DNA from 2 places in the Methylobacterium sp. TK31 genome. Region 2 is predicted to be linked to the other one. Evidence: predicted binding sites of a transcription regulator. Region 2 holds the regulator's gene; the other holds the start of a gene.
What was found. Region 2 encodes LexA, which represses DNA repair genes until DNA is damaged. Its sites were predicted from a motif close to TGTTCNNNNTGTGTTCNG; they were not measured.
Positions count from the first base shown of each region.

Region 1 (14,764 bases), 1.0 Mb from region 2:
AGCATGGTCGTGCGCGAGAACTCGTAGTCCTTCGAGTTCCGCTCGTAGGCCTTGCGGCGGTAGATCAGTTGCAGGATCGTCACGACGTTGTCGTGGCTGATGCTCCTCAGGAACGCGACGTCGGGATCGTCGGCCAGTTCCGGGGGCAGCTTGGCGAGGAGATTGCGCGTGGCCGCCTTGGCCCTGCGAATCTCGATGGTCATGTCGGTGTTGAGGCGCGTCCGGCTGGAGAAGCGAATATCCCTCTCGCGTTCGGCGGCATCGGTCAGCGAGCGCGGCATCGCTCCGCGCGCCGGGAACAGGTCGACCTGGAACACCGTGAGATCGCGCCCGCGCTCCGCGTCGAGGACGTATTGTAGCGGCGTGTTCGAGACGATGCCGCCGTCCCAGTAGGGCTCGCCGTCGATCATCACCGGCGGAAAGCCCGGTGGCAGCGCTCCGGAAGCCATGATGTGTTCCGGGGTGATGCGATCGCGGCGATTGTCGAAGTAGACGAAGTTGCCGGTGCGAACGTGGACCGCGCCGACGCTCAGGCGGACGGCGCCGGCATTGATGCGGTCGAAGTCGACGAAGCGCTCCAGCGTCGCCCGGAGCGGTGCCGTATCGTAGTAGCTCAGCGCCTCCGGTGCACCGACGGGGAAGAAGGGCGCGGGCGGAAACCGGGGCTCGAAGAATCCGGGTACGCCGAAGGCGGCGATCCAGCCGGCACTCGCTTCGTTGAAGGCTGACCGCGCCCACTCGCCCGGAAGCCACGGCGTTCCGGGCACGCCGGAGGAGACCAGCTCCCAGAAAGCCCTCAAGCGTTCCAGGCGGCGGTCGGGCGGGTTTCCGGCGATGAGGGCGGCGTTGATCGCCCCGATGGAGATGCCCGCCACCCAGTCGAGCCCGAGATCGTCGCCCGCCAGGGCCTCGTAGATCCCGGCCTGATAGGAGCCGAGCGCCCCGCCGCCCTGGAGCACGAGGACGGTACAACCGGATTCTGCCGTCACGAGCGGATGTCTTTCATCGGTCCGAACACTCCATCCTGCACGCGGCGTGCCGGCGCGCGTCGCGGCGGGCGAGTCCCAGGTCGGTGGAACGCCAACCGAGGGTTGCCCGGGGCGGGTGACGCCACCATGACGCAAGGCCCGGGTGATCGCCACCGCGGGACCGGACGATGCGGGCACGTTGTCAGGACCCGCGCCTTCGCAGGGTCCGGCCGCCCCCTGATGGTTGACAGGCGGGGCTCCTTCGCCAACACCCCCGCCCAGTCGCGGCTTTTTCCGCACGCCCTCCGCCGCGATCGTCCCTGACCCGGCCGCCCCGCGCGCGATGGCGACGAACAAGGATCCCTGACCCATGTCGGTGACGCGCTCCTATCTCGATTTCGAGAAGCCGGTGGCCGAGCTCGAATCCAAGCTGGAGGAGCTGAAGACCATGGCCGCCCGCGACGGCGCGGTCTCGATCAGCGAGGAGGTCGGGCGCCTGGAGGCCAAGGCCGCCGCCGCCTTGTCGGACATCTATGCCGGCCTGACGCCGTGGCAGAAGACCCAGGTCGCCCGGCATCCGCAGCGGCCGCACTTCATCGACTATTGCGCCGGCCTGATCACCGACTTCACCCCCCTCGCCGGCGACCGCGCCTTCGGCGAGGACCAGGCCATCGTCGGCGGCTTCGGACGCTTCCGCGGTCGGCCGGTCTGCGTCCTGGGCCAGGAGAAGGGGTCCACCACCGAGACCCGCCTGCGGCACAATTTCGGGATGGCCAAGCCCGAGGGCTACCGCAAGGCCGTGCGCCTGATGGAGCTCGCCGACCGCTTCGGCCTGCCGGTGCTGGCCTTCGTCGACACCGCCGGTGCCTTCCCGGGCATCGAGGCCGAGGAGCGCGGGCAGGCCGAGGCCATCGCCCGCTCGACGGAGGCCTGCCTTGCCCTCGGCGTGCCGAACGTCGCCGTGGTCATCGGCGAGGGCGGCTCGGGCGGCGCCATCGCGCTCGCCACCGCCAATCGGGTGCTCATGCTGGAGCACGCCATCTACGGCGTGATCTCGCCGGAGGGCGCGGCCTCGATCCTCTGGCGCGACCAGGGCCGGGCCGCGGACGCGGCCACCGCCATGAAGATCACCGCCCAGGACCTGCTGCGCCTCGGCATCATCGACGGCATCGTGCCCGAAGCCACCGGCGGCGCCCATCGCGGGCGCGAGGCCGCCATCGAGGCGACGGGCGCCGCGATCGAGGCGGCCCTGATCGAGTTCCAGGGCCTGGGGCCCGACGAGATCCGGGACCGGCGCGCCGCGAAGTTCCTGGACATCGGCCGCAAGCTCTGAAACCGCGACACTCCGTCGCGTCCGGCCGCTGGAACCAATAGGGATCGGGCCTGTCGGCTCCCGCCAAGGTTTCGCCACACCTCGCCCGAGGGGATCGGCGGCGAAAGACCTGCCAAATCAATCCTCTTCCCACCGGCGCATCGGACGCGGCACCGATTGCGGCGAGATCGGGTCGGCGGGCCGCCGATCTCCGCAATCCACACCCCGCCCGGGCCGCCGGCTCCGTCGCCTTGCGGTAACAACCGGGTAAGTTTAACGACGCTAAGGGGTTGGGGAGTGGCATTCCAGGGCGCGAGCCCGGGATTGCATGACTGAGGATAGGTTTCCCCATGGCTATGCGCCCGCTCGTGGCCGCCGGTTTCGCTCTGCTCGCCCTGTCGCTCGGCGCCTGCCAGGACGGTTCGACGGGCGGTGGCGTTCCCCTGCGCGCCCTGGCCCCGGTGCCCCCGAAGACCCTCGCGCTGATGGCCCAGAAGGGCATGTCGCAGAGCGACCCCATCCTGATCCGCGCCTACAAGCGGGAAGCCGAGATGGAGGTGTGGAAGCGCGGCACCAACGGCCAGTACGCCCTCCTGAAGACCTTCCCGATCTGCCGCTGGTCGGGCCAGCTCGGCCCGAAGACCAAGCAGGGCGACCGCCAAGCGCCGGAGGGCTTCTACACCGTCACACCGGGTCAGATGAACCCGAACTCGTCCTACTACCTCTCCTTCGACACCGGCTATCCGAACGCCTACGACCGGGCGAACGGGCGAACGGGCAACTACATCATGGTGCACGGCACCTGCTCGTCATCGGGCTGCTTTGCCATGACCGACGAGTCGATGGGGGAGATCTACGCCCTGGCGCGCGATTCCTTCGCGGGCGGCCAGCGCGCGTTCCAGTTCCAGTCCTATCCGTTCCGGATGACGGCGGCCAACGTCGCCAAGTTCCGCAACGATCCGAACGCCCCGTTCTGGAAGAACCTCAAGGAGGGCTCGGACTATTTCGAGGCCCTGCGCGACGAGCCGCGCGTCGGCCTGTGCGGGACCAAGTACGTCTTCGGCGGCGCCGACGCGGCGGCGGGTTCCTGTACGCCGAAGGTCGAGCCCCTGGTGGCGGAGAAGCGCGAGCGCGACAACCGCGAGATCGCCGAGCTGATCGCCAAAGGCACACCGGCGACCCGCCTCGTGTACGACGACGGCAGCCAGAACCCGGTGTTCCGCGGCCAGCAGCCGCCCGCCAGCACCCTGACCTTCGCGAGCCTCGGCAAGACCGCGCCCGAGCCGGAGCTGCCCTTCGATCCGAAGGATTACGCCCAGCACCGGCTCGGCGACGTCAGCCGCCCCGAGAGCCTGGCCGCCGGCGAGCGCGAGATCGAGGTCGACGCCAAGGGCCGCCCGGTGATGATGGCCGCCGCCGCTCCGATTCCCACCAAGGCCGCCGCCGCAAACCTCGCCCGCAAGGGCGTCGGCCCGGCGCCCAAACCCGAGCCGGTGGTGGCCGAGCCGGCGGTCCAGCCGGCCAAGCCCGCCCGCGTCATGGTGGCCGACGCCGAGGGCGATCCGGCCGCCTACAAGAAGCTGCTCGGCAACCTGTTCAGCAACGGTACCCCCGCGACCCCGGCCACCGACGCCGCCACCGTCCCGGCCGTGGCAGCGGCCGAGCCGGAGCACGTCGCGGCCAAGCCCAACATCGCGGCCAAGCCTGCCGCGAAGCATGTTCCGGCCAAGACGGTGCATGCGGCCGCGGCGCCGGCCAACACCGGCAAGGCCGACGAGGAGAAGGCCGGCAAGCCGGTCCAGAAGGCGGCCGCGGCCGCCTCGCCGAAGACCACCGGCTCCACCACACCCAAGAACTGATTCCCCCGCCCGGGTCCGGCTCAGCGCGTGCCGAGCAGCATCACGCCGAAGCCGAGGAAGATCCCGCCGGTGATCCGGTCGAAGGCGCGCCGGAGCGCCGGGCGGGTCAGGGAGGCGGCGAGCCGACGGCCGCCGAGCGCGTAGACCGCGTACCAGAACAGCTCCGCCCCCGCGAAGGTGACGACCAGGATCGCGAATTGCGGGGCCTGCGGCCGCGTCGGCTCGACGAATTGCGGCAGGAAGGCGCTGGCGAACAGGAGGAGCTTCGGGTTGCTCAGGCCGATCAGCAGCCCGTCGCGGTAGAGCCGCGCCAGTCCGAGGGGTGCCGGCGCCCCCTCCGCGCCGGGTACGCCCAGCGCCCCGTCCTGTCCGCGCCAGGCGCGGATGCCGAGGACGACGAGGTAGGCGACACCGGCATAGCGCAGCCCGTCGAACAGGATGGGCGAAGCCAGGAGGACGGCGCTCAGGCCGGCCGCGGAGGCGACCAGCACCAGGATCACCGCGCTCAGGCAGCCGGCCATGGCGGCGAGGCTGCGACGCCAGCCGACCCGGACGCTGCGCGCCAGGACGTGCAGCATGTTGGGGCCGGGCGTGCCGGACAGGAGGAAGACGGCGCTGAGGAACAGCCACCAGGTCTGGAAGGTCACGGGGCAAGCACTCCTGGCGCGTCGCGCGCGACGGCACAGGTCCCCTTACCAGAAGGCCGCCGCCGGCAGCGCCCGGTCCGGACGCGGGCCAGCCCGGCGCCCAACGAAAAAGGGCCCCGCGAGGGACCCTTCTCCAGACCGGTCAGATCGGGCGACCGATCACATCCGGTGCATCATCCGGCGATCCATGCGACGGTGCATCATGCGGCGCTCCATGTGACGGCGCATCATCCGGCGCTCCATGCGACGGTGCATCATGCGACGCTCCATCCGGCGCTCCATGCGCATCTGCACGGTGGACACGGTCTCAGGGGCGGTCACGCCCATGGGAGCGCCCGGGGCGGCCGAGGCGGTGGTGGCGAGGCTGGCACCGCCGAGCGAGGCGAGCACGGCGAAGGCTAGGGTCAGTTTCCTCACGTGAAGACTCCCATTCTCTTAAATCCGAGCGCGGCACCCGGTTGGTTCTCTCGCACCGGCGGCCGAGAAACGCGTGTCGCGCACCGGAGTGAGCGGCGAGCCCCGTTCCGGCCCGCCGCAGATAACACCCGAGTCAGAGATTCGTTTCCTCGAAAGCCCGCACCCACTCAGCACAAATTCCCGAGCGGACGATGTCGTCGAGGGTAAATTCCACCACCGGGATCGGCATCATCCGGCTCTTGATCAGGTGGATCACGGTGCGCAGGCCCGAGGTCTCGCGCAGGTCGGTCTGGGAAACGTCGCCGTTGATGATCACCTGGCAATCGTCGCCGATGCGGGTGAGGAACATCTTGATCTCGGCGGTGGTGGTGTTCTGCGCCTCGTCGAGGATCACGAGGCAGTTCTTGAAGGTGCGCCCGCGCATCACCTCAAAGGGCACGACCTCGATGTCGCCGGTCTTCACCGCGATCTCGAAGGCGGCCTCGCCCATGCGCTCCTTCATGGTCTCGGTCAGCGGCGCGACCCAGGGGGCGATCTTCTCTTCGAGCGTTCCGGGGAAGAAGCCGAGGGAGCGGCCCGAGGGCACGTTCGGCCGGGTGATGATCACCTTGGCGATGCGGCGCTGGCGGAGCTGGTCGGCGGCGCGGGTGCCCGCGATGAAGGTCTTGCCGGTGCCGGCCGGGCCGAGCACGATGACCTGCTTGTGAAGGGCGAGGGCGTCGAGATATTGCGCCTGCCGGTCGGTGAGGGGTTGGATCGGACTTAAGTTACGTTCTTCGTCGAAGCGGGTTTTGTGCAGCCGGACCGGACGGTCCTCAACGAGTTCAAGTCGTGCGCGGCGTCTCTTCATCGATCAACACTCCAACCGGACTTGCCAACCTGGATTTAATCTGAGCCTGACTTGCTGAACTGGCTTCGCATCATTCCTTGACCGTTCCCGTTTCGGCGATCCTTTCCACCTCGCCCGCTTCACAGCCAATCCGGAGACCGCCCTCAAGTTCCGGGCGGGTCCATCAAGCCTGTGGATTTCCGATGCGGCCCCGATGACCGCAGGACTTCGCGTTGCACGCACCATGCCGCGCCGGGCGCGACAGGGGCGTGACAACAACTATTCTTGCGAATGATGTACAAAGTCTGCGCTGATGCTGCACTGCGGGAGCAAATCGGCCGCAGCGGCCGATTGCCTGGTCCTGTGTCCGAAAAGACGCAGTCCGCATCGGCACGACGCCCTCCGCAGCCCCCGGCGTCCCGCGATCAGGCCGCCTGGATGAAGCTGTCGAGGACCATCTTCCGGCCGGCCTTGTCGAAATCAACGGTCAGCTTGTTGCCGTCCACACCCGCGACGGTGCCGGGGCCGAACTTGGTGTGGAACACCCGCATGTCGACGCTGAAGGCCGAAGGCGCGCCGGTGGACTTGGCGATGAGCTCGCCCTCGATCTGGCGCGGGCCGCCGCGGCCGGCCGCCGGGCGGTTGCCCACCCCGTAGCCGTTGGCGTTGCCCGATTGCGCCGTATTGGCCTGGGCCCGCTGCCAGCCGGGGGTGCCGTAGGACGAGCCGAAGGGCGTCGGGTTGCGGTCGAAGCGCGAGGCTCCGGCCGAGAAGTGGGCGGGCGCGTCGATCACGTCGACGCTGTCCTCGGGCAACTCGTCGATGAAGCGGCTCGGCACCGTGGAGGACCACAGGCCGTGGATGCGCCGGTTGACGGCGAAGGACAGCTTGGCGCGCTTGCGGGCGCGGGTCAGTCCCACATGGGCGAGGCGACGCTCCTCCTCCAGCCCGGCGCGGCCGCTCTCGTCCAGGGCCCGCTGGTTGGGGAACAGGCCGTCCTCCCAGCCGGGCAGGAACACGGTGTCGAATTCCAGGCCCTTGGCGGCGTGGAGGGTCATCAGCGAGACCCGGTCGGCGCCCTCCTGCTCGCTGGCCTCCATGACGAGGGAGACGTGCTCGAGGAAGGCGGCGAGATCCGGGAATTCCTCCATGGAGCGCACGAACTCCTTGAGGTTCTCCAGGCGCCCGGCGGCGTCGGCCGACTTCTCCTTCTGCCACATCTCGGTGTAGCCGGATTCCTCCAGGATGGTCTGCGCCACCTCGGAATGGGGCTGCGTGCCGACGAGGCGCGACCACCGCGAAAAGCTCTCGACCAGGGCCCGGACGCCGGAGCGGGCGCGGGGCTTCAGCTCGTCGGTCTCGACGACCAGGCGGGCGGCCTGGAGCAGGGGCACCCGCTCGGCCCGGGCATAGGCGTGCAGCGCCTGCAGGGTGGCGTCGCCCAGACCCCGCTTCGGCGTGTTGAAGATGCGCTCGAAGGCGAGGTCGTCGGAGGGATTGGCGGTGACGCGCAGATAGGCGAGCGCGTCGCGGATCTCCGCCCGCTCGTAGAAGCGCGGGCCGCCGATGACCCGGTAGGGCAGGCCGAGCTGGACGAAGCGGTCCTCGATCTCGCGCATCTGCGCCGAGATCCGCACCAGCACGGCGATCTCGGAGAGCGGGTGCTGCTTGGCCTGCAGGCTCTCGATCGCCTCGGCGACCTGGCGCGCCTCCTCCTCCGAATCCCAGGCGCCCGACACGGTCACCTTCTCACCGGCCACGTCTTCGGTGCGCAGGGTCTTGCCCAGGCGGCCCTCGTTCTTGGCGATGAGGCCGGAGGCGGCGGCGAGGATATGGCCGGTGGAGCGGTAGTTGCGCTCCAGGCGGACCACCACGGCACCGGGGAAATCGTGCTCGAAGCGCAGGATGTTGTCGACCTCGGCACCGCGCCAGCCATAGATCGACTGGTCGTCGTCGCCCACGCAGGCGACGTTGCGGTGGCCCTGCGCCAGCAGGCGCAGCCAGAGGTACTGGGCGACGTTGGTGTCCTGGTACTCGTCCACGAGGATGTAGCGGAAGCGCTGCTGGTAATTCTCCAGCACGTCCGGGTTCTCGCGCCAGAGCTTGAGGCAGAGTAGCAGCAGGTCGCCGAAATCGGCGGCGTTCAGCGTCAGGAGCCGGGCCTGGTAGGCGGCGTAGAGCGCGCCGCCCTTGCCGAAGGCGAAGGCCTGGGCTTCCCCCGGCGGCACCTGCTCGGGCGTCAAGCCGCGGTTCTTCCAGCCGTCGATGGCCGAGGACAGGGCCCGGGCCGGCCAGCGCTTCTCGTCGATGTTCTGGTCGACGATGACCTGCTTCATCAGCCGCAGCTGGTCGTCCATGCCCAGGATCGTGAAATCGGAGCGCAGGCCCACCAGCTCGGCATGCCGGCGCAGGATCTTGGTGCCGATGGAATGGAAGGTGCCGAGCCAGGGCATGCCCTCGCCGGCCGGCCCGATGAGCCCGCCGATGCGGTGCTTCATCTCGCGGGCGGCCTTGTTGGTGAAGGTCACCGAGAGGATGTCGAACGGCCGCGCCTTGCCGGTGGCGATGAGGTGGGCGATTCGCGTCGTCAGCACCCGGGTCTTGCCGGTGCCGGCCCCGGCCAGGACGAGCACCGGCCCGTCCGTCGCCTCGACGGCGCGGCGCTGCTCGTCGTTCAGCCCTTCCAGGTAGGGACTGCCCTGCGGCCGCAGGGAGGCCATGGCACGGGCGGCGATGGAGGTCGGGGCGGCGTCGGAGGCGGTGGGGCCGGCCGCGTCGAAGCGTTGAGTCATCGCGCATCCCTGGACCAAAACGCGAACGGCGTCGAGAGTCGCGCGCGTTCGGGTAACCACCCGGCATCCACCACGGGTCCCGCCGTCCTAGACGTGCGGTGGCGCGAGGACCTGCCCGACCGCGTGGATTTCGCCGAGTGGATCGCCACGGGCCTGATCACGGGGAGCGCCGAAGGGTCGGGCGCCTGCGCAGTGCCGACCTCCCGTCGCCCAATCACGTCGTGCGGGCGCTGCGCGGGCCGTTTCCGCTTCCACGCCCACACGGGCCGGGCGCCGCCTCCGAAGAGCGATGCGGCAGTCTCACGCAGAGTTGCGGGAAACCACCTGCGGGAACCCGCCTTCCCGCGGACGAGTCGTCTCACCAGATCAAGACATCACGGTCCACCGGACAAGGACGACGCCATGCGCAGCTCTGCAGCCCTCCTCCTCGCCGGCCTCGCGGTTCTCGCCGCCGGTCCGGCTCTCGCCCAGGTCTCCTCCCGCGGCGTCGACAGCCTCAACGACACGAACGAGCGCCTCTCCACCCGCAGCGAACTGCGCGGCATCGAGCAGCGCCAGCAGTTCGACACCAACCAGACGCGGATGCAGATCCAGCGCAGCGACCTGTTCCGGCCGAGTGCGCCCGCCGCCCCGATCGTGGTTCCGGGCCGCCGCTGAGGCCGAACGGCCGGGCCGGGCGCGCCGCGCAGGCCCTGGCGCGCACCGGCATTCCCTGTGCTATGTCCGCCGGCGGGCGGGTCCCGGCCCGGGTGACGAGGCGGAACAGAGACGGTGCGTGACATCCTGACCGCGCTGGCGGGCGCCGTCATCCTGCTCCTCGTCGCGGCCCTCGCCGTTCCGCCCTTCGTGGCCTGGGAGAGCTATCGGGGCACGCTCGACCGCACGATCGCGCGCTCCCTCGGGATCGCGGCGCAGACCGAGGGACGCATCGGCCTCCGGCTCCTGCCCTCGCCGCGCCTCAAGCTCGACCGCCTGCGCCTGGGCCCGGGCACCGGCGCTGCGCCGGGGGCCGCCCTCGACCAGCCCCAGCTCGACCTGCAGTGGATCAAGGCCGAGATCGCCCTGGCGCCGCTCCTGAAGGGCGAGATCCGCTTCACCGAGACGCGGGTCGGCCGGGCCGAGGTCAAGCTTCCCGTCACCGACGGCGAGGCGATCCTGCTGCCTGCGCGCGGCCTCTCGGCCGCCCTGCGGCGCGACCTCGCCATCGAGGACCTGTCGATCCGGCAGTTCGTGCTGACGACCCAGGTGCCGGCGACGGGTCGGACCGAGCAGTTCTACGCCGAGGCCCTGCAGATCTCGGCGCCCGCCCTCGCCGGCCCCTGGCGGGCCGAGGGGACGAGCCGGGGCGTGCCCTTCCGCGTCTCCACGGGCGAGATCGGCTCCGACGGCGTCGGCGTGAAGATCGCCGGCGGCGGCGACACGCAGCCCCGGTTCGAGGCCGACGCCCGCATCGGCCTCGCCCCCGCGGGCACCGGCACGGGCGGGCGGCGCCTGGCGGCGGCGGTGGCCGAGGGCAGCGCCCGGATCGTCGTCGGGCCGCCGGTCCAGGCAGCGGGCGCCTATCTCCCCTTCTCTCTCGCCGGCAAGTTCAAGGGCCGGGGCCTGACGGCGCGGTTCACCGACGTCGCCCTGGAGATCGATCCCGGCGGGCAGGCCCTGCGCCTCGGCGGCACGGGCCAGATCGACCTCAAACAATGGCGCGGCGCCCTCGCCCTCACCGCCCGGCGCCTCGACCTCGACGCCTTCCTGACCTCGGCGGCCGGGCAGGCGCTGATCGCCCGCGGCGTGCCGGCCACCGGCGGTCGCAACGGGCTCGGGCTGCCGATCATGGTCGACCTCGACCTCACGGTGGACAGCCTGATCCTCGGCCTCGACGAGTGGACGGGCGTCGGCGCCAGCGGCACCCTCGACCGCACGGGCGGCGTGGTCCTGCGCCGTCTCGACGCGACCGCCCCGGGCGCCGCGGCCGTCGGCGCCAGCGGCGAGATCGACATCGAGGCGGGCGCGCGCTTCACCGGACACCTGTCCCTGGACACGCCGGCCTCCGACGGGTTCGGCCGCTACCTGCGCCGCCTCGGGCTCGAGGGACCGGCCGTGGCGGTGATGGACGGGCGCCCGGTGCAGCTGACCACCGACCTGTCGGTGGCGGCCGGCACGGTGTCCCTACGCAACCTGCGCCTCGGCCTCGGCGAGGCCCGCATCACCGGCAACGCCCGCTACACGGCGCCGGAGGGCACGGAGCGGGGACGCTTCGACGCGCAGCTCGCCGCACAGGGCCTCGACATCGCCGCCCTGCCGGTGCTGAGCGGCACCCTCGCCGATCTGCGGGGCCACGATGTCGGGATCACCCTCCAGGCCCGGGACGTGCGCTACGGCCCCGCCGGTACCCAGCCGGGCAACGGCACGATCGCCGCGAGCATTCAGTCGGACGGACCGAGCCTCGTGGTCGACAGCCTCGCCATCACCGATCTCGCCGGAGCCAATGCCAGGCTCTCGGGCCGGATCAACCCGGACGGCACGGGGCGGATCGCCGGCCAGGTCTCGGCGGCGGTGGCCGCCCCCCTGTTCGCCCTGCTCGACCGGGTCTGGGTGGCGGAGGCCCGCGGGGTCCCGGCCTTCCTGCGGGCCGGCGCCCTCGACCTCGCCGTCAGCCTGGAGCGGGATGCGGGCGCCGCCGACACGCTGCGGGTCGGCGCCAGGGGCAATGCCGCCGGCGGCACCCTCGATCTCGACCTTCTGAGCCGGGCGGGCCGCATCGACACGCTCGACCTGACCATCGCGACGGCGAACGCGGCACCCTGGTTCGGACGCACGGACATCCCGGCCCTGCGCCGGCCCGGCCGCCTGCGCATCACGGGGGCTCCCGCCCCGGCCGACGGTCCCGGACAGGGCCCCGGCCTCGCCCTGCGCCTGAGCGGGACGATCGCCGACATCTCCGTCGCCACGGTGCAGCCGGTCGTCCTCGACGCCGCCGACCCCCTGCCCCGGGCGGGCGAGCTGCAGGTCGGCCTGCCCGACCTGGCGCCGCTCCTCGTTCTGGCCGGCAGCGCCACGGCGATCCCCGGCCCCCTGCCGGCCGAACTCGGCCTGCGTCTGTCGCGCACCGGAGCCGAGGCGCGCCTCGGCCTCGTCGGCCGAATCTCCGGCCAGCCCGTTTCGGCGGACCTGACCGCCGGACCCGATGGCGCGATCGGCGGCAGCGCGACCCTGACCCGGCTGTCCCTGCCGCTGCTCGCCGGCGCCACGATCCTGCCGGCCGAGGCCCCGCGCGGACCCGGACAGAGCCCCGCGAGCGCCCGTTTCGCGCCGGTTCCGACGGGGCGTCCGCCGGTCTCCCTCAGCCTCCGGGTCGACAGTCTCGACCTCGGACGCGGACTCACCGCCACCGGCGCGACCCTCGGTGTCGCCCTCGACGGCGAGACCCTGACCCTGCGTGACCTCGACGCGACCCTCGCTGGCGGACGTGTCGCGGGACGCGCGACCTCGACACGTCAGGGCGGCGCCGCCGCGCTCTCCGGCGAGGGCCAGATCACCGACGCGGAGATCCCCGGTCTGGTCGGGGCCGGACCGGTCGAGGGCCGGGTCACGGCCCAGCTGCGCTTCGGCAGCTCGGGCGAGAGCCTCACCGGACTGATGAACAACCTCGGCGGCAGCGGCACGCTCACGCTCGCAGGCCTCAGCCTGCCCGGCGCCGATCCCTCCGGCCTCGACCGGGCGCTCGGACGGGCTCTGGCGGAAGACGATCCCCTGCGCGAAGGCCGGCTGCAGGCCCTCGTCGTCGAGGAGCTCGGCGCAGGACCGCTGACCGTGGCGGGGCCGGTCACGACCCCCGCCAGCCTCGTCGGCGGCAGCCTGCGCGCCGGTCCGCTGACGCTCGCCCTCGGCGCCGCGCGCTGGAGCGGCACCCTCGGCATCGACCTGCGAGACGCGCGACTCGATGCGCGCGGGACGCTCGTCGCCGGCCAGGCGCCCAAGGGCTGGAGCGGGGCGAACCCGTCGATCCAGCTCGGCTTCGCCGGTCCGATCCGCAACCCCGAGCGCAGCGTCGATGCCGGACCGGTGACCAACGGGCTCGCCGCCCTGGTGCTTCAGCGCGAACTGGAGAAGATCGAGCTGTTCGAGGCCGATCAGAGCGAACGCCTGCGCCGCCGCGCCCGCATCGAGATGGACAAGGCCCGCGCGCTCGCCATCAAGGCTGCGGCAGACAAGCTGGCGGCCGAGGAAGCGGCGCGCCAGGCACGCCTGCGGGCGCAGCAGGCGGCCGACGAGGCCGCCCGTGGGGCGCAGGCGCGCGAAACCGAGGCTGCGCGTCGCCAGCCGCCTCCGGAGGCCAATCCTCCGCAGCCCGAAGCGGCGCCACAGCCTTGATGCGGCTCCTCAGGCCTTGCCGACGGCCAGCAGGGCGAAGGCCTGGATCAGACCGACCTCCTCCAGGCGGTCGAAGCGACCGGCGGCGCCGCCGTGGCCGGCCTCCATGTTGATGCGCAGGAGGATCGGACCGCCCCCCGTCATGGTCGCTCGCAGGCGCGCGACCCACTTCGCGGGCTCCCAATAGGTGACGCGGGGGTCGGTCAGGCCGCCGAGCGCCAGGATCGCCGGATAGGCCTTGGCCGCCACGTTGTCGTAGGGGGAGTAGGCCAGGATGGTCTCGAAGGCCGTGAGGCTCTCGCCCGGGTTCCCCCATTCCGGCCATTCCGGCGGCGTCAGAGGCAGTTCGCCGTCGAGCATGGTGTTCAGCACGTCGACGAAGGGTACGTCGGCGACGATGCCCGCGAACAGTTCCGGCGCGAGGTTGGCTACCGCCCCCATCAGCATCCCGCCAGCGGAGCCGCCATGGGCCACGATCCGGCCCTGTGCCGTATAGTTCGCATCGATCAGCGCCCGGGCGCAGGCGACGAAATCCGAGAAGGTGTTGGGCTTCTTCTCGCGCTTGCCGTCGAGATACCAGCGCCAGCCCTTCTCGGTCCCGCCGCGGACATGCGCGATGGCGTAGACGAAGCCGCGATCGACCAGCGAGAGAAGGTTGGTGCGGAAGGCCGCCGGCATCAGCGTGCCGTAGGAGCCGTAGCCGTAGAGCAGCAGCGGCGCCGATCCGTCGAGGGCGCAGTCACGCCGGTGCAGCAGCGAGATCGGCACGGTCTCGCCGTCCGGCGCCGTGGCGAACAGGCGCCGGGTGACGTAATCCTCCGGGTTGTGTCCGCTGGGAACGGTCTGGCGCTTGCGCAGCTGCCGGGCCCGGGTGACGCAGTCGTAATCGTAGGTCTCCGCGGGCGTGGTCATCGACGAGTAGGTGAAGCGGATCACCGCCGTCTCGAATTCATGTCCGGGCTGCAGGCCGAGGGAATAGGCCTCCTCGGCGAAGGCGACCACGTGCTCGTTGCCCTTGGTGTCGCGCACGACGAGACGCGGGCGGGCGTTCTCGATCTCCAGACGCACGAGGTGATCGGCGATCACGTGCTGGTGGCGGATCATCACACCGGGGCGGTAGGCGATCACGTCGGTCCAGTTCTCGCGGCCGGGCGCCTCAACCCGGGCGGTGACGATCTTGAAGTCCTCGGCGCCGTCGGCATTGGTCAGGATGAAGAGGTGGTTGGCCCAGTTTTCGACCGAGTAGATCAGCAGCGGCTCACGCGGCTGCACCACGGTCAGGGCGCCCTCCCCCGTCCGACGGTCGAGGAGATGAACCTCGGACGTCTCATGATCGCTGGCGGTGACCATCAGGTAATCGCCCGATTGGGTCTCCTCGATATGGACGAAGAAACCGGAATCGGCCTCTTCATAGACGAGGGTGTCGGCATCCTGGGCGGTGCCGAGGCGATGGCGCATCACCCGCGCGGGGCGGTGGTTGTCGTCGACCGCGACGTAGAAGAACGCGCGACCGTCGGCGGTCCAGACCACCTCTCCGGTCGTCGCCTCGACGCAGTCCGGCATATCCGTGCC
Region 1 covers NZ_CM143964.1:3,494,412-3,509,175, forward strand. The annotation lists gene ACXJY8_RS16160 (DUF3734 domain-containing protein) at 1-989, opposite strand, end outside; gene ACXJY8_RS16165 (acetyl-CoA carboxylase carboxyltransferase subunit alpha) at 1,339-2,301, shown strand; gene ACXJY8_RS16170 (L,D-transpeptidase family protein) at 2,631-4,139, shown strand; gene ACXJY8_RS16175 (LysE family translocator) at 4,160-4,786, opposite strand; gene ACXJY8_RS16180 (hypothetical protein) at 4,946-5,203, opposite strand; gene ACXJY8_RS16185 (PhoH family protein) at 5,337-6,053, opposite strand; gene ACXJY8_RS16190 (ATP-dependent helicase) at 6,458-8,824, opposite strand; gene ACXJY8_RS16195 (hypothetical protein) at 9,227-9,481, shown strand; gene ACXJY8_RS16200 (AsmA family protein) at 9,596-13,192, shown strand; gene ACXJY8_RS16205 (S9 family peptidase) at 13,202-14,764, opposite strand, start outside.
Region 1: a site for LexA is predicted at 8,835-8,852, ahead of ACXJY8_RS16190 (ATP-dependent helicase). Genes of this name have one in related genera too.

Region 2 (14,764 bases):
GCGGCGCGGGCCCGGGCGGAGACGACGGCATCGCCGAGATCGCCGGCGTGAAGGTCATGGCCCGGGTGGTCGAAGGCGTCGAGATGCGCGACCTGAAGAGCCTCGCCGACGAGGGCAAGACCCGGCTCGGCTCCGGCATCGTCGCCATCGTGGGCGTCGCCCCCGACGGCAAGGCCGGTCTCGTCGTCGGTGTAACCCCGGATCTCACGGAGCGCTACGACGCCGTGGCCCTGGTCCGGGCCGGCGCAGGGCATCTCGGCGGCAAGGGCGGCGGCGGGCGCCGCGACATGGCCCAGGCCGGCGGCCCCGAGGGCGCGGGCGCCCAGGCAGCCATCGACGCGATCCGGGCTGCACTCGCGGGCTGATCCCGACGGTCGGCCTCTCCGGCTCGAAGCAGGAGAGGCCGTCCGTCACTCAGTTCACGCGCTTCCAGGTCTGGCTCTTGCAGAACACGCTCATTACGCACCCCGAGACCTCGACGACGTCGGGTCCCTTGATGGTCATGGTGCCCGCGTAGGTCTTGCCATCGTTCGGATTGTACAGCGTCCCCTCGTAGCCCTTCGCACCGGCGGTGCGGGTGTTCATGATCTGCACGCCGACGAGACTGCGGGAGCGGAGTGCGGGATCGGGATTCTTGGCGTCGAGGCCCGGGCCGGCGACGCTCGCCAGCGTGCCGCAATAGCCGTCGCCGCAGCGGCTGATCCGCACCTTCGAGGCGCCGGTCTCGGTCAGCCACAGGCCCGTGGCGTCCCGCCCCTGCTGGGCGACCGCCACGCTCCCGAGCAGGAGCCAGAGCGCTCCCAGGCCCCCCACATTCCGCAGCACCCGTCCGGTGATCGCCATGTCCTCATCCCTCGCCCCGAGTCCTTGCCGGGCGAGGGGCATAGCGCGGGACCCCGACACTGGCCAGACCTCCTGCGCGACGCGAGTCGTAGCCGCGGATCCGACTCAGGCGCCCGCCAGGACGGCCCCGGTATAGACCTCGCCGACCTCGCACAGGGGCAGACCATCCGCCCGAAGAAGCAGCGCCTCGATCGCGAAGAGCGGTTCGATCAGGTCGGCCTTGTCCGGGGCATCGGCCGCGGGGAGGAGGCGCAGGGACAGATTCCGGCGCGAGGGCGACAGCGCATGCACGACCCGGCCGAACGGCACCTCGCTGGTCTCCAGGAGCGCATTCATCGCGGGCGTCAGGCGTGACGGAACGTACCAGTTCTCCGCCTCCGACAGGACAAGGGCGCCACAGGTCAGGCGGACCCGGCGGTAGCGCAACGGCGCTTCCCGGGCGACCGCGAGGCGCTCCCTCTGTGCCGGGCTCGCGGGATGCTCGGGCGCCGGGATGGCCCGGGCAACCAGACCCGACTCCTGTGCGAGGCCGCGGGCGCGGCACCAATGCTCCAACACCGCCGTGGCGCTGGGGCCGGCCAGCAGGCGATCACAGAGGTCCTTCAGGAGGATCGCGGCAGCAGGGATCGTGACCGGGTCGCCAGGGGGGGACGTCGTCATGAACACCGAAGCCAGAAACACCGAACCGCGCCCAATTCACCCGCCTCACGCACTATCGTAGCCGGCGGGTGGGGTCGCACCGCACCGCCATACGCAGCAGGCGCGAAAAGGTCCATGTCGATGTCGGGGAGCGTCGAAGAAGTTTTGGTGGAGCCTAACGGGATCGAACCGATGACCTCTTCCATGCCATGGAAGCGCTCTCCCAGCTGAGCTAAGGCCCCACTCTCAACACCCCGGTCTCTGGAAATCCCGGGGTGGTCTTTCGCGACGGAGAGGCTCGAACCGCACCGGCGATGGCGGTGACATACTGGGATCGGGCGGCCGCCTCAACCCCTATTTCGCGCTTCCGGCGTTTTCGTCTCCATTGCGACCCTGAGGCGATGGAGATGATGAAACGCAGAGAACCGCACGACGCGAGCGCATCGAGCGGGCCCATGTAGGATGATATCGTAGTAACTAAGTGAGATTGGTGGAGCCTAACGGGATCGAACCGATGACCTCTTCCATGCCATGGAAGCGCTCTCCCAGCTGAGCTAAGGCCCCACTCTCAACACCCCGGTCTCTGGAAATCCGGGGTGGTCTTCGTCGGCGGGCGCGTCGCCCGCCGCCGATAGCGGTCATGTACTGGGGCTTGTCCGCCGCCTCAACCCCCTTTGTGACCCGCCGGCAAACTTTTTTCCCGGCGGGTCGGAGAGGGGTTCCGCGGAGGTTAGCTCTCCTCGTCGTTCTCGATGTCGCCGTCGATGAGGTCGGCCACGTCGTCGTCGCCGGTGTCCTCCTCCTCAAGGAAGGTGTCGTCGGCATCGTCGTTGCTGTCGCCGTCGACGTCCTCGGTCGTCGTATCGGCGTCGTCCTCGGCCGCCTCGACCTCGTCGAGGGACACGATCTCCGGCCCGCCCTTCTCGGCGTCCGTATCCTCGTCGTCATCGGCCGGGGCCGCGGAAGCCCGGGCCGCCAGCGCCGGAGCGGCGCGGCTGGAGGCGGCGGCGACCTGGTAGATCGTTCCGCATTTCGGGCAGGTCGGCGGGTCGTTGTCGAGGTCGTAGAACTTGGCGCCGCAGCTCATGCATTGACGCTTCAAGCCGAGTTCCGGTCTGGCCACGGGCGAACCTCTAGTACGTGCGATCTTTTGGGAGAGGCGCCCCGTTAGTCGCGTGGGACGCTCCTGTCAAATTCCCTTGAGAATCGTGGGCGTTCCATGCCTGCTTCCGGCTTTCCACGGAGGTTTTCCAAGCCCAGGCACCCGGGATGTGCCCCCATCGGATGACGGCGGCAGCGACGCATGTTAACCGGCCCCATGAATTCACCGGCCCCCTGAAATCTCGGCACTTGCGTGAAGCCCGCAGGTGCCCCAGCGCCCAGCCGAAAAGTCGACGCCCGTGTCCCATGATTCCACGCCGCAACCCCTGACCGCCCATGCGGGCCTACCTCTGCAGGGCAGCCTGCGTCCGCCGGGGGACAAATCCATCTCGCACCGCGCGATGATCCTCGGCCTCCTCAGCATCGGCGAGACGAATGTCGAGGGCCTGCTCGAAGGCGACGACGTGCTGCGCACCGCTGCCGCCGCCCAGGCCCTCGGCGCGGACGTGGAGCGGGTCGGTGAGGGACGCTGGCGCCTGCGCGGCGTCGGTATCGGCGGCCTGAGCGACCCCGAGGACGTGCTCGACTTCGGCAATGCCGGAACCGGTTCACGCCTGATGATGGGCGTCGTCGGCGGCCAGCCTGTCACCGCGACGTTCGATGGCGATGCCTCCCTGCGCAAGCGGCCGATGCGCCGTATCCTCGACCCCCTGGTCCGGATGGGGGCCGAGGTGGTGTGCGAGGAACCGGGCGGCCGCGTGCCGCTCACGCTGCGCGGACCCCGCGAGGCGATCCCGATCACCTACGAGACGCCAGTGGCCTCCGCCCAGATCAAGTCGGCGGTGCTGCTGGCCGGGCTGAACGCCACCGGGACCACGACGGTGATCGAAGCGGCCGCCACCCGGGACCATACGGAGCGGATGCTGCGCCTGTTCGGCGCCGAGGTGACGGTGACGCCGCACGGGCCCCACGGACATGGACGGACGATCACCCTCACGGGCCAGCCTGCCCTGCGCGGAACCAAGGTCGTCGTGCCGGCAGACCCGTCCTCGGCAGCGTTCCCCCTGGTGGCGGCGCTGATCGTCCCGGGCTCCGAGGTGACGCTGGAAGGCGTCATGATGAACCCCTTGCGGATCGGACTGATCACCACCCTGATCGAGATGGGCGCTGATATCGAGCGGCTGCGCGAGCGGGAGGAGGGCGGCGAGACCGTCGCCGACCTGCGCGTGCGGGCAAGCCGCCTCAAGGGCGTCGACGTGCCGCCGGAGCGGGCGCCCTCGATGATCGATGAATACCCGGTGCTCGCCGTGGCGGCCGCCTTCGCCGAAGGCACCACCCGGATGCGCGGACTGCACGAATTGCGGGTGAAGGAATCCGATCGCCTGACAGCGGTAGCGGACGGGCTGAGCGCCAACGGCGTCGCCTACATCGTCGAGGGCGACGACCTCATCGTGCATGGGACCGGCGCGCCGGCGCAAGGCGGCGGCATGGTGGCGACCCATCTCGACCACCGCATCGCCATGGCGTTTCTGGTGATGGGGCTCGCCACCCGCGAACCGGTCACGGTGGATGACGGTGCGATGATCGCCACGAGCTTCCCGAGCTTCCTGCCAACGATGCAGGGTCTCGGCGGCCGGATCGAGGGTTGAACGCGATGCCGATGGTGATCGCGATCGACGGACCCGCCGCCTCGGGCAAGGGAACCCTGGCCAAGCGGCTGGCCACCCATTACGGCCTGCCGCACCTCGATACGGGCTTGCTGTATCGGGCCGTCGCCCTGACGGTCATCGATGCCGGCCGCAACCTCGACGACCATCAGGCGGCTGCGCGGGCGGCCTCCAGCCTGATCGCCGACCGTCTCGCCGATCCGCGCCTGCGCGAGCGCGCCATGGGCGAGGCGGCCTCGCGCATCTCGGCGGTGCCCGCCGTGCGGGCGGCTCTCCTCGCCTGGCAGCAGCGCTTCGCCGGCAACGCCGCCGGCGCGGTGCTGGATGGACGGGATATCGGGACCGTGGTCTGCCCGAACGCGCAGGTGAAGCTCTTCATCACGGCCGCTCCGGAGGAGCGGGCACGGCGGCGTCACCTCGAATTGCTGCGGCGGGGCGAATCGGCGAGCCTGGGGGCCATCCTGGCCGACATCGTGGCGCGGGATGCGCGGGACGCACAGCGCTCGACGGCGCCGCTGAAGGCGGCCGCCGACGCCGTCATCCTCGACACCACCGACCTCGATGCCGACGAGGCCTTCGCCGCCGCCCGCGAGGTCGTGGATCGCGTCCGCCCGGACTGAGCGGCCGGGTCGACACGACCTCGCTGACGCGCCACCAACGTGAAGAAACGCCTCGCCGGAGTTCTGCCGGCGAGGCGTCGGCTGATCAGGCGCGCTGATCGATCGGTGTGTATTCGCGCTTGTCGGGACCGATGTAGAGCTGGCGCGGCCGGCCGATCTTCTGCGAGGGGTCCTCGATCATCTCGGCCCACTGCGCGATCCAGCCGGTGGTGCGGGCCAGGGCGAACAGCACCGTAAACATCGAAGTCGGGAAGCCCATCGCCTTCAGGGTGATGCCCGAGTAAAAATCGATGTTCGGGTAGAGCTTTTTCTCGATGAAGTAGTCGTCCTTCAGGGCGATCTGCTCGAGCTGCACCGCGACCTCGAGCAGCGGATCGTCCTTGATTCCAAGCTGTCCGAGCACCTCGTGGGTGGTCTTCTGCATGATGCGCGCGCGCGGATCGTAGTTCTTGTAGACGCGGTGGCCGAAGCCCATGAGGCGGAAAGGATCGTTCTTGTCCTTGGCCTTGGCCACGTATTTGGCGACGTTCTCCGGATGGCCGATCTCCTCGAGCATCTTCAGGGCCGCCTCGTTGGCGCCGCCATGGGCGGGACCCCAGAGGCAGGCGATGCCAGCCGCGATACAGGCGAAGGGATTGGCCCCCGAAGAGCCGGCGAGACGAACCGTAGACGTCGAGGCATTCTGCTCGTGGTCGGCGTGCAGGATGAAGATCCGGTCCAACGCACGGGCGAAGATCGGATTGACCTTGAATTCCTCGCAGGGCACCGCGAAGCACATCCGCAGGAAGTTCGAGGTGTAATCGAGGTCGTTCTTCGGATACACGAATGGCTGGCCGATGGAGTACTTATAGGCCATCGCAGCCAGGGTCGGCATCTTAGCGATCATCCGCATCGAGGCGACCATGCGTTGCTGGTCGTCCGAGATGTCGGTGGAGTCGTGATAGAAGGCCGAGAGCGCGCCGACGCAGGCGACCATGATGGCCATCGGGTGCGCATCGCGGCGGAAGCCCTGGAAGAAGCGGTTCATCTGGTCATGCACCATCGTGTGGCGCGTGATCCGGTAGTCGAAATCCGCCTTCTGGGCCGGGGTCGGCAACTCGCCGAACAGCATCAGGTAGCAGGTCTCGAGGAAGTCGCCGTGCTCGGCGATCTGCTCGATGGGGTAGCCGCGGTAGAGGAGAACGCCCGCATCGCCGTCGATGTAGGTGATCTTCGACTCGCAGGAGGCGGTAGAGGTGAAGCCGGGGTCGAAGGTGAACTTGCCCGTCTTCGCGTAGAGCTTGCCGATGTCGATGACGTCCGGACCGATGGTGCCGGTCTTGATCGGAAGCTCGACGTGGTTGTCGCCCACGGTGATCGTGCTGGAGGCGCTCATGGAGACCTGGACCCTTTCGTGGCAGCGGGGCGGCGGCGGCCCGCGTGGCGATGCAATCGACCACCCGGGTCCGGGGTGCAAAGACAGCGCATGCTGCACTTGCTCACACGAGCATGGGGGTAGCGGATCGGCGGACCGTCATCAACCGACGGCCCGTCTCACCTCGTTGTCGAAGCGAAATCCGGGCCGATTTGTCATTCTTCCCGACAGATCGACCGGGCGAATCTGCACTTTTGTGCGCTGCGGCGTCAGGCGATCTGATCGCGCAGGCGGCCGAGACATTCCTCGCGTCCGAGAACGGCCATCACGTCGAAGACCGGCGGCGAGGTTGCGCGCCCGGTAAGCGCCGCCCGCAGAGGCTGCGCGATCTGGCCGAGCTTCAGTCCGTTGGCCTCCGCGAACTGACGGACCGCGCCCTCGGTGGCCGAGGCCGTCCACTCCGGCAGCGCCTCGAGGGCGGGCAGGAGAGCACCGAGGCGGCCGCGGGCCTCGTCGCCGAGCAGCCCCTTCGCCTTCTCGTCGGGTACGAGGGGCCGTGCGGCGGTGAGGTAGTAGGCACTGTCGAGGAGTTCGACGAGGGTCTTGGCGCGTTCCTTGAGGCCGGGCATCGCGGCGGTGAGCGTCTCGCGCAGAGCGGGGCTCATGGGCACGGTGATGCCGCGTGCCGGGCCGAGAGCCGGCAGCACGTCGTCGATCGCCGCCACGAGCTCCGCGTCGGCCGCGCCACGAATGTAGAGGCCATTGAGGTTCTCCAGCTTGGCGAAGTCGAACCGCGCCGGCGAGCGGCCGATCGCCTTCAGGTCGAAGGCGGCGATCATTTCTTCGGTGGAGAACACTTCCTGGTCGCCATGGCTCCAGCCGAGACGCACCAGGTAGTTGCGCAGCGCGCTCGGCAGGTAGCCGAGGTCGCGATAGGCGTCGACGCCGAGCGCACCGTGGCGCTTCGAGAGCTTGGCCCCGTCGGCCCCATGGATCAGCGGGATATGCGCCATGGCGGGCGCCTGCCAGCCGAGGGCATCGTAAATCTGGCGCTGGCGCGCGGCATTGGTCAGGTGGTCGTCGCCGCGGATGACTTGGGTCACCCCCATGTCGTGGTCGTCGACCACCACGGCGAGCATATAGGTCGGGTTGCCGTCCGAGCGCAGCAGCACGAGGTCGTCGAGATCCTTGTTCTGCCAGACGACGCGCCCCTGCACGCCGTCCTCGACCACCGTCTCGCCGTCGGTGGGCGCGCGCAGGCGAATCACCGGCTTGACGCCGGCCGGCGCCTCGGACGGATCACGGTCGCGCCAGCGGCCGTCATAGCGCAGCGGCCGCCCCTCGGCCCGGGCGGCCTCACGCATGGCGGTCAATTCCTCGGGCGTGGCATAGCAGCGATACGCGTTGCCGGAGGCCAGCAGGCTCTCGGCGGCCTCCCGGTGACGGGCGGCCCGGGCGTACTGGTAGATGACGTCGCCGTCCCAATCGAGGCCGAGCCAGCGCATGCCGTCGAGGATCGCGTCGATCGCGCCTTGCGTCGAGCGTTCACGGTCGGTGTCCTCGATGCGTAGCAGCATGCGGCCGCCGAAATGGCGGGCATAGAGCCAATTGAACAGGGCCGTGCGGGCCCCGCCGATATGGAGGTAGCCCGTGGGCGAGGGCGCGAAACGCGTGACGACGGCTGACGACATCAATCTGGACTTGATTTGCTCGTGAAACGGGCGGGAGGCGGATCGACCGGCCCGGAACCGCGCGTGTAGCATGCGCGGGCGCAAGCGTTAAGAAATCGTCCTCTTCCAAAGATCGCAGGGCGGATCGCTGGCTGCGGGGCGGGGGCTTGCGGGCAGCAGCCGAAGGAAGACGCGATGGCGCAGGCGCGCGCGACGGCAGCGATGGGGCGTCTCAACCGCCGCTTCGCCGTGCGTCGGCCGGGCGCCGGTGTCGTCCTCGCCTGGCTACGCGCGGGCTGGACGCACGAGATCGAGCAGCGCCGGCTCTTCGCCTGGCTCGCGGTGGCGTTCGGCTGCGGCATCCTCGTCTTCTTCCTCGCGACACAGGGCACTCCGTCGCTGGTCGCACCGCTCGTCGCCGCGGGGTTGCTGGCCGCGACGACTCCGTTCCTGGCGGATCGCCCTGTCGGACTTGCCCTCGTCCTCGCGGCCATTGGGATGCTCCTCGGGTTCGCGGCGGCGACGGCACGGGTGCAGCGCGTGACCGGTCCGATCCTGGCCCGCACGACGATCGCCTCCTTGGTCGGCACCATCGAAGGCCTGGACGAGCGTGATGAGGGTGCGCGGTTGATCCTTCGGGTGGAGAGCTTCGGCACCCTCGGGGCCGAAGTCCGCCCGGCCCGGGTGCGCGTTTCCTATCGCAAGGCGAACACCCTGAAGCCGGGCGATCGCATCGCCGCGACGGCGCGCCTGCTCCCACCCCCAGAGGCGGCCCGGCCGGGAGGCTACGACTTCGCGCGCGATGCCTTCTTCCGCGAGATCGGCGCTGTCGGCTCCCTCGTCGGCAAGGTCGAGGTACGGCCGGCGGCCGAGACGACCGATCGGCAGATCCGTCTCGCCGCCGCCGTCGATGCCGCACGGAATGCCCTCACACGCCGGATCACCGACGCCAATGGCGGACAGGCCGGGGCGGTCGCGGCGGCGTTGGTGACCGGCAAGCGGGGCCTCATCAACGGGGAGACCAACGACATCCTGCGGGCCGCGGGCATCTATCACGTGGTCTCGATCTCCGGCCTGCACATGGTCCTGGCGGCCGGGGTGGTGTTCTGGCTCGTGCGGGCGCTGCTCGCCGTGGTGCCGTTCGCAGCGCTGCATTGGCCGATCAAGAAGATCGCGTCCGCCGTCGCCATGGTGGGTGTGACCGCCTATTGCGTGTTTTCCGGATGGGACATCGCCGCCGAACGGTCGCTGATCATGACCCTGGTCATGCTCGGCGCGATCCTGGTCGACCGGCCGGCCCTCAGCATGCGCAACCTGGCGATCGCCGCCCTGATCGCGCTGGCCCGCGAACCGGAGGGCCTTCTCGGACCAAGCTTCCAGATGTCGTTCGGAGCGGTCGCCGGCCTGATCGCTTGCGCGCCGTTGATCGCGGGGAGCGCCCTCGGTCGCGATGGCGCAGGCTGGCTGCCGCGCCTGTTCGCCCTCGTCACGACAGCGATCCTCGGGACCCTGGCAACGACGCTCGTGGCCCAGATCGCCACCGCCCCCTTCGCGACCTATCACTTCCAGACGGTGCAGCCCTTCGGACTCGTGGGCAACGCGCTCACCTTGCCGCTCGTCTCCCTGGCCGTGATGCCGTCGGCGGTCCTCGGCATTCTCGCCTATCCGTTCGCGCTGGATCAGCCGGTCTGGTGGGCGATGGGCCTCGCGGTCCGCGGCATGCTGACCATCTCGACTTGGATCGCGGGATTCGGGAACGCGGTTCTGGTGGTGCCGGCCTTCGGCGCCGGTGCCCTCGGGCTACTGGCCTCGGCCCTGATCATCCTGACCCTACCTGCCTCGTCGCTGCGCTGGCTCGGCCTCTGTCCGGCAACAATCGGCATCGTTCTCGCTACGTTTCCGGAGCGAAACGACATCTACATCGATCGCGAAGGGGTGGGCGCAGCCATCCGTGAGCGCAACGGGCAGCTCGCGATCCTCGGCCGCCCGCCACCCTTCGTGCTCGGCCAATGGCTCAAGGCCGACGGGGACGGACGCCGGGCGGAAGAGATCAGTGCCTTCCGGGGCGCGCGGTGCGATGGCCTCGGCTGCACTCTGACCACGCCGGATGGCCGCAGCCTTGCCCTCGTCACCGACAAACGGGCGCTTCCGGAAGATTGCGCACGCACCGAGATCTTGATCACCCGGCAGGCCACGCCGCCCGGTTGCGGCGCCGCCTTGATCCTCGATCGGGACTTCCTGGCGGCCCACGGTGCGACGGCGATCCGCCTCGCCCGCGATGGACCCGTCATCACCACGGTCAAGCGTCCCGGAGACAGAGTGCCGTGGCGGGCGACACCGCCGAGGAAGGAGGCCAACCTCTCGCTCCTTCAGCCGGCCCCTTCACCGAACCAGAAGGCGCCCGAGCGGGAGCTTCCGGATCCCGATCCGCCCGGCGACGAACCGAGCGACGGGACCCTTCAGTAACGACGAACGAGGCTAACCAGACGCCCTTGGATCTGGACCCGGTCCGGCCCGAGCACGCGCGTCTCATAGGCCGGGTTCGCCGCTTCGAGGGCGATGGAGGAGCCGCGTCGGCGCAGGCGCTTCAGGGTCGCCTCCTCATCGTCGATCAGAGCCACGATGATGTCGCCCGTATTGGCCGTGTCCTGCTTGCGGATGACCACGAGATCGCCGTCCAGGATGCCCGCCTCGATCATCGAATCGCCGCGCACCTCCAGGGCGTAGTGCTCGCCACCAGCCAGGAAATCCGGTGACATCGTCACCGAGTGGCTCTGCTCCTGAATGGCGGAGATGGGCGTACCGGCCGCGATCCGGCCCATCACCGGGATGGTCACCGCACGCCCGCTCTCGTCGGTGGCCTGCGTCGTCGGCAAGCGGGAGACCGCGGCACCAGCTGGCAGACCCTTGCCCTTGCCGCCCTCGACCACGCTCGGCGTGAAGCGGCGCACCTCAGGTGCAGGAGCAGCACGCGGGGCGCCGGCGCTCCCACCGAGGCTCTCCGGCATCCGGATGACTTCGATGGCCCGTGCCCGGTTCGGGAGACGGCGCAGGAAGCCGCGCTCTTCCAGCGCCGTAATCAACCGATGGATGCCGGACTTCGACTTGAGATCGAGAGCGTCCTTCATCTCGTCGAAGGAGGGGGGAACGCCGCTCTCGCGCATCCGGAGCTGGATGAACTGGAGCAGGTCCAGCTGCTTACGCGTCAACATGCGGGACACTCTTCGTTGGCGCCGGGGATCGCGGCGAGCGGCATCAGAAACAAAACACGAACATGTTAAACGTTCCGTAAGTGTTCTGCAAGGGTTCCTGCCGAAAGCGCGGATAGCCCGACGACTGTTCCGTCGAGGACAGGTTTCGCGGAGGCCGCCGACCGCCACCTGGAGGGGATCGCTCAGAGTGCATGAGCGCAGTCGAGATCGAATGGAGCTCGGCGCCGTCCATGCGACCCGGACGCGATGCCCGCTACCGCTTCCCGCTCCGTCCCGCCTTCGATGCGGCGTCGGCGCCTGAACCGGTGGGGCCGCGGGGGTCCTGCCAGAAGGTATCGAACAGGCGCTGCATGGCGCGTGCGTTCTCCTGCTGTACCTCGAGGCCGGTCTGGAACATCTGCTGCACCAGGTCGAAGGGGGCATCCGAGGCCGCCTTGTCCGGCACGGCGGGCGCGGGAGCCGTGAGCCGGGGCTGCGCAGGGCGCGACCGCGCCTGAGGAGCGGACGGTGCCGGGCTGGTCGCGTTGCTGCCGGACTTCAGGAAGGCCTCCATCATCTGCGACCAAGCATTGGGCGGGAACCCGAACGGGTTCGCCTCCGCGCGGGGGGCCGGCGCGGGCGATGGAGCCTGATTGATCATCACGTGGACAATCCCGGCCACCACCATGCCGGCCATGGCGGGCAGCATTTGCTTCAGAGCCGGCATCGCCACGCCGCTGACGGTCGCGGCCTGCTGCAGCACCGCCTGGCTGAGATGCGGCGACCCGAACAGCTGCTTGACCAGCATGTCCATCTGCGGTGTCGCGCTCGGTGCCGGGGACGCGGTCGGTCCAATGAGGTTGAACAGGTGGGCAAAGCCTGTCGGATCGTGGGCGACGTTGCGCTGCAACCCCATGGTCAGGGCCGGCAGCAGGGCCTCCATCGCGCGCAGGCTCTGCTCCGGCGAGAGCCCGAATTGCCGTCCCAGTCCCTGCGCGTTGGCGCCCGCCTGCGCCTGGAGGATGTCGAACAGATTGAACATGGCGGCCTCGCGGACGAACAGCGGTTTTCCCGGTTATCGACCCGGGTGTACCGCGCGAAGTCTGTCGCATCCGATGAGCACTGACCAGCCCGGGCGCCTCATGGCTGCCCGATTCCACGCCGAGGCCCGGCGGCATCAACCTGTTTCTTGCCCAGGACACGCCGATGCGCTTCCCCGCGCCCCTGATCGAGGGCCGCCTCGTGCGGCGCTACAAGCGCTTCCTCGCCGATCTGGAGTTGGCCGACGGCACCCTCGTGACGGCTCACTGCCCCAATCCCGGGGCGATGCTGGGTCTCGCCGTACCGGGCGCACGAGCTCTTCTGTCCGAGGCCCGGAGCCCGACGCGCAAGCTCGCCTATTCCTGGGAGCTGGTGGAGGCGAACCTGCCGGGTGGCCGGCAATGGGTGGGCATCAACACGATGCGGCCGAACGCTCTGGTGGCGGAAGCCTTCGCCGACACCACCCTGCCGGCGCTCGCGGGCTATTCGGGTCTCCGCCCGGAAGTCCGCTACGCGCAGGCGAGCCGGGTCGATTTCCTCGCCACGGGCGAGGGGATGCCTCCCTGCCATGTCGAGGTGAAGAACTGCCACCTGATGCGCAGCCCGGGCCTCGCGGAATTTCCGGATTGCGTCGCCGCCCGCAGTACCCGCCACATGGCGGACCTCGCCGCCGTCGTGGGAGCCGGCGGTCGCGCCATGGTCGTCATCGTGGTCCAGATGTGGGCGGAGCGGTTCGACGCGGCGCGGGACCTCGACCCTGCCTTCGACCAAGCGTTCCAGGCCGCCCGGGCTGCCGGTGTCGCAGTGCATGCCTATCGCTGCCGGATCGATCCGAAGGGGATCACCCTCGCGGACGCCATTCCGGTCCTGTAGCACGCCCTCGTCAGGCGGCGCGCTCGAAGATCAAATTCAGGCGCGTCCGGGCGATCCGGCGATAGCCGTGCTGCTCCAGGAGGGCGGGCAGGTCGATCTGCCACTGGTCCGTGCCGTTCTCGACGATCAGCAGCCGCGGATGGAGCGCGGCGGGAGCGGCCCGCAGGAACGGCTCCAGGATCAGGTCCTCGGCCCCCTCGACGTCGAGCTTCATCGCGTCGATGCGCTCGATGCCCTCGCCGCGGGCGAGATCGAACAGGGGCACCGCCGGCACCCGGATCTGCGCCCCTTCGTTCGTCCCGACGATCTTCAGGCTCGATTCACCCCGGTTGCGGGGATCGACGAACAGGGTGAGTTCGCCGGCCTTGTCGGCGACGGCGCAGGCTACCGCCTTGACCGTCCCGAACGGGTTCTGGCCGATGTTGTAGGTAAGGCGGTCGAAGACGTCCGGCTGCGGCTCCACCGCGAGGATGCGCGCGCGCGGCCCCGCGAAGGCCGCGACGAACAGCGCATAGGCGCCGATATTCGCGCCGATATCGAGGAAGGTGCAGCCGGGCTGGAGCTTCGCACGCAGCAATGCACGCTCTTCCGGATCGAAGAACTGCGGGGTGAAGAGCACCTTCTTCTCGCAGTTGTTGTTGTAGGGGTAGAGCCGCATGCGGGCGCCGTAGCGCTCAACGTCGAGGGGCGCCCCCCGCAGAAGGCCGATCGCCACCCGTCGCAGAAACAGGGCGAGGCGCCGACCGGCCCAGCTGGCATAGGAGATCCGCCCGGTCTGGTGGGCGATGCGGGCGACGAGGCCGGTGGGAGCGTAGGTGCCGTAGGGCTGGGTATCTTTCATCGTGCCTGCTGATGCCAGCGCGCGCGCGCGGCGGCAAGCGAAGGCGACACGATCGAAGGGTGGAAGGCGGCTCGCGCGTATGGGAGGCGCTCCGACGCGTCGACCCTCCGACGATCGTCGAAACTGGCTTCGACCGTTTCAGGACAACGTCTCGACAGGCGAGGAGAACAGCTGGACTGAATTTCGGTGCTCAGACCTGTTCCATTGTGGCAACACCACGACGCAAACCCAGCACCTCAGGCCGGAATTGCCTCAAAATTAGGCGCCTGCACAAAGGATAGCTTTGCCGTACGGGAGAACCTTTGAGAACCTCGCCCTAACGCAGATGTCTCCGCAGAGTTCCCATGGCCATGCACCGCTCGCTCCTCGCCCTCTCAGCCGTCCTGCTGTCCTCGGTCTGCGCCTTCGCAGCCGACATGCCGGCGAAGGTGCTGGCCGTTCCCGCCCCGCCCGCGCCGTGCAAGGCCGAGATCACCTTCCCGGCCTACGGCGGCTTTATCAAGCAGAACCCGAACCCGTCCTGCCTGACCCTCGGCGCCTTCGGCGACATCTATGTCGGCGGTGCGGTCACGGGCTACTTCTACGATCAGAGCAATGTGACCTCCATCGCACTGCCAGGCATTGCCGCCGATCGCTTCGCGCGCGCCGACTTCTCGAACCTGATGGGCTTCATCCAGAAGGCCGATGGTCCCTTCCAGTTCTACGCCGCCTTCGGCGCCTACTCGATCCCGGGCCTGGGCGCGCCGATCTTCAGCGCCATCGATCAGACCAACCTGCTGTTTTCGCCGGCTCCGATCGTCTTCGGCAAGTACGTGATCAACGACAACTGGTCGGTCCAGGGCGGCCGCATGCCGACCCTGATCGGCTCGGAACTGCCCTTCACCTTCCAGAACCTCAACATCTCGCGTGGCCTCCTCTTCGCCC
Region 2 covers NZ_CM143964.1:2,444,434-2,459,197, reverse strand. The annotation lists gene alaS (alanine--tRNA ligase) at 1-365, shown strand, start outside; gene ACXJY8_RS11305 (DUF2147 domain-containing protein) at 415-843, opposite strand; gene ACXJY8_RS11300 (hypothetical protein) at 949-1,503, opposite strand; tRNA gene ACXJY8_RS11295 (tRNA-Ala) at 1,649-1,724, opposite strand; tRNA gene ACXJY8_RS11290 (tRNA-Ala) at 1,971-2,046, opposite strand; gene ACXJY8_RS11285 (TIGR02300 family protein) at 2,213-2,605, opposite strand; gene aroA (3-phosphoshikimate 1-carboxyvinyltransferase) at 2,883-4,232, shown strand; gene cmk ((d)CMP kinase) at 4,238-4,870, shown strand; gene gltA (citrate synthase) at 4,956-6,245, opposite strand; gene gltX (glutamate--tRNA ligase) at 6,494-7,915, opposite strand; gene ACXJY8_RS11260 (ComEC/Rec2 family competence protein) at 8,090-10,360, shown strand; gene lexA (transcriptional repressor LexA) at 10,354-11,106, opposite strand; gene ACXJY8_RS11250 (DUF937 domain-containing protein) at 11,360-12,127, opposite strand; gene sfsA (DNA/RNA nuclease SfsA) at 12,292-12,999, shown strand; gene ACXJY8_RS11240 (FkbM family methyltransferase) at 13,010-13,840, opposite strand; gene ACXJY8_RS11235 (outer membrane beta-barrel protein) at 14,185-14,764, shown strand, end outside.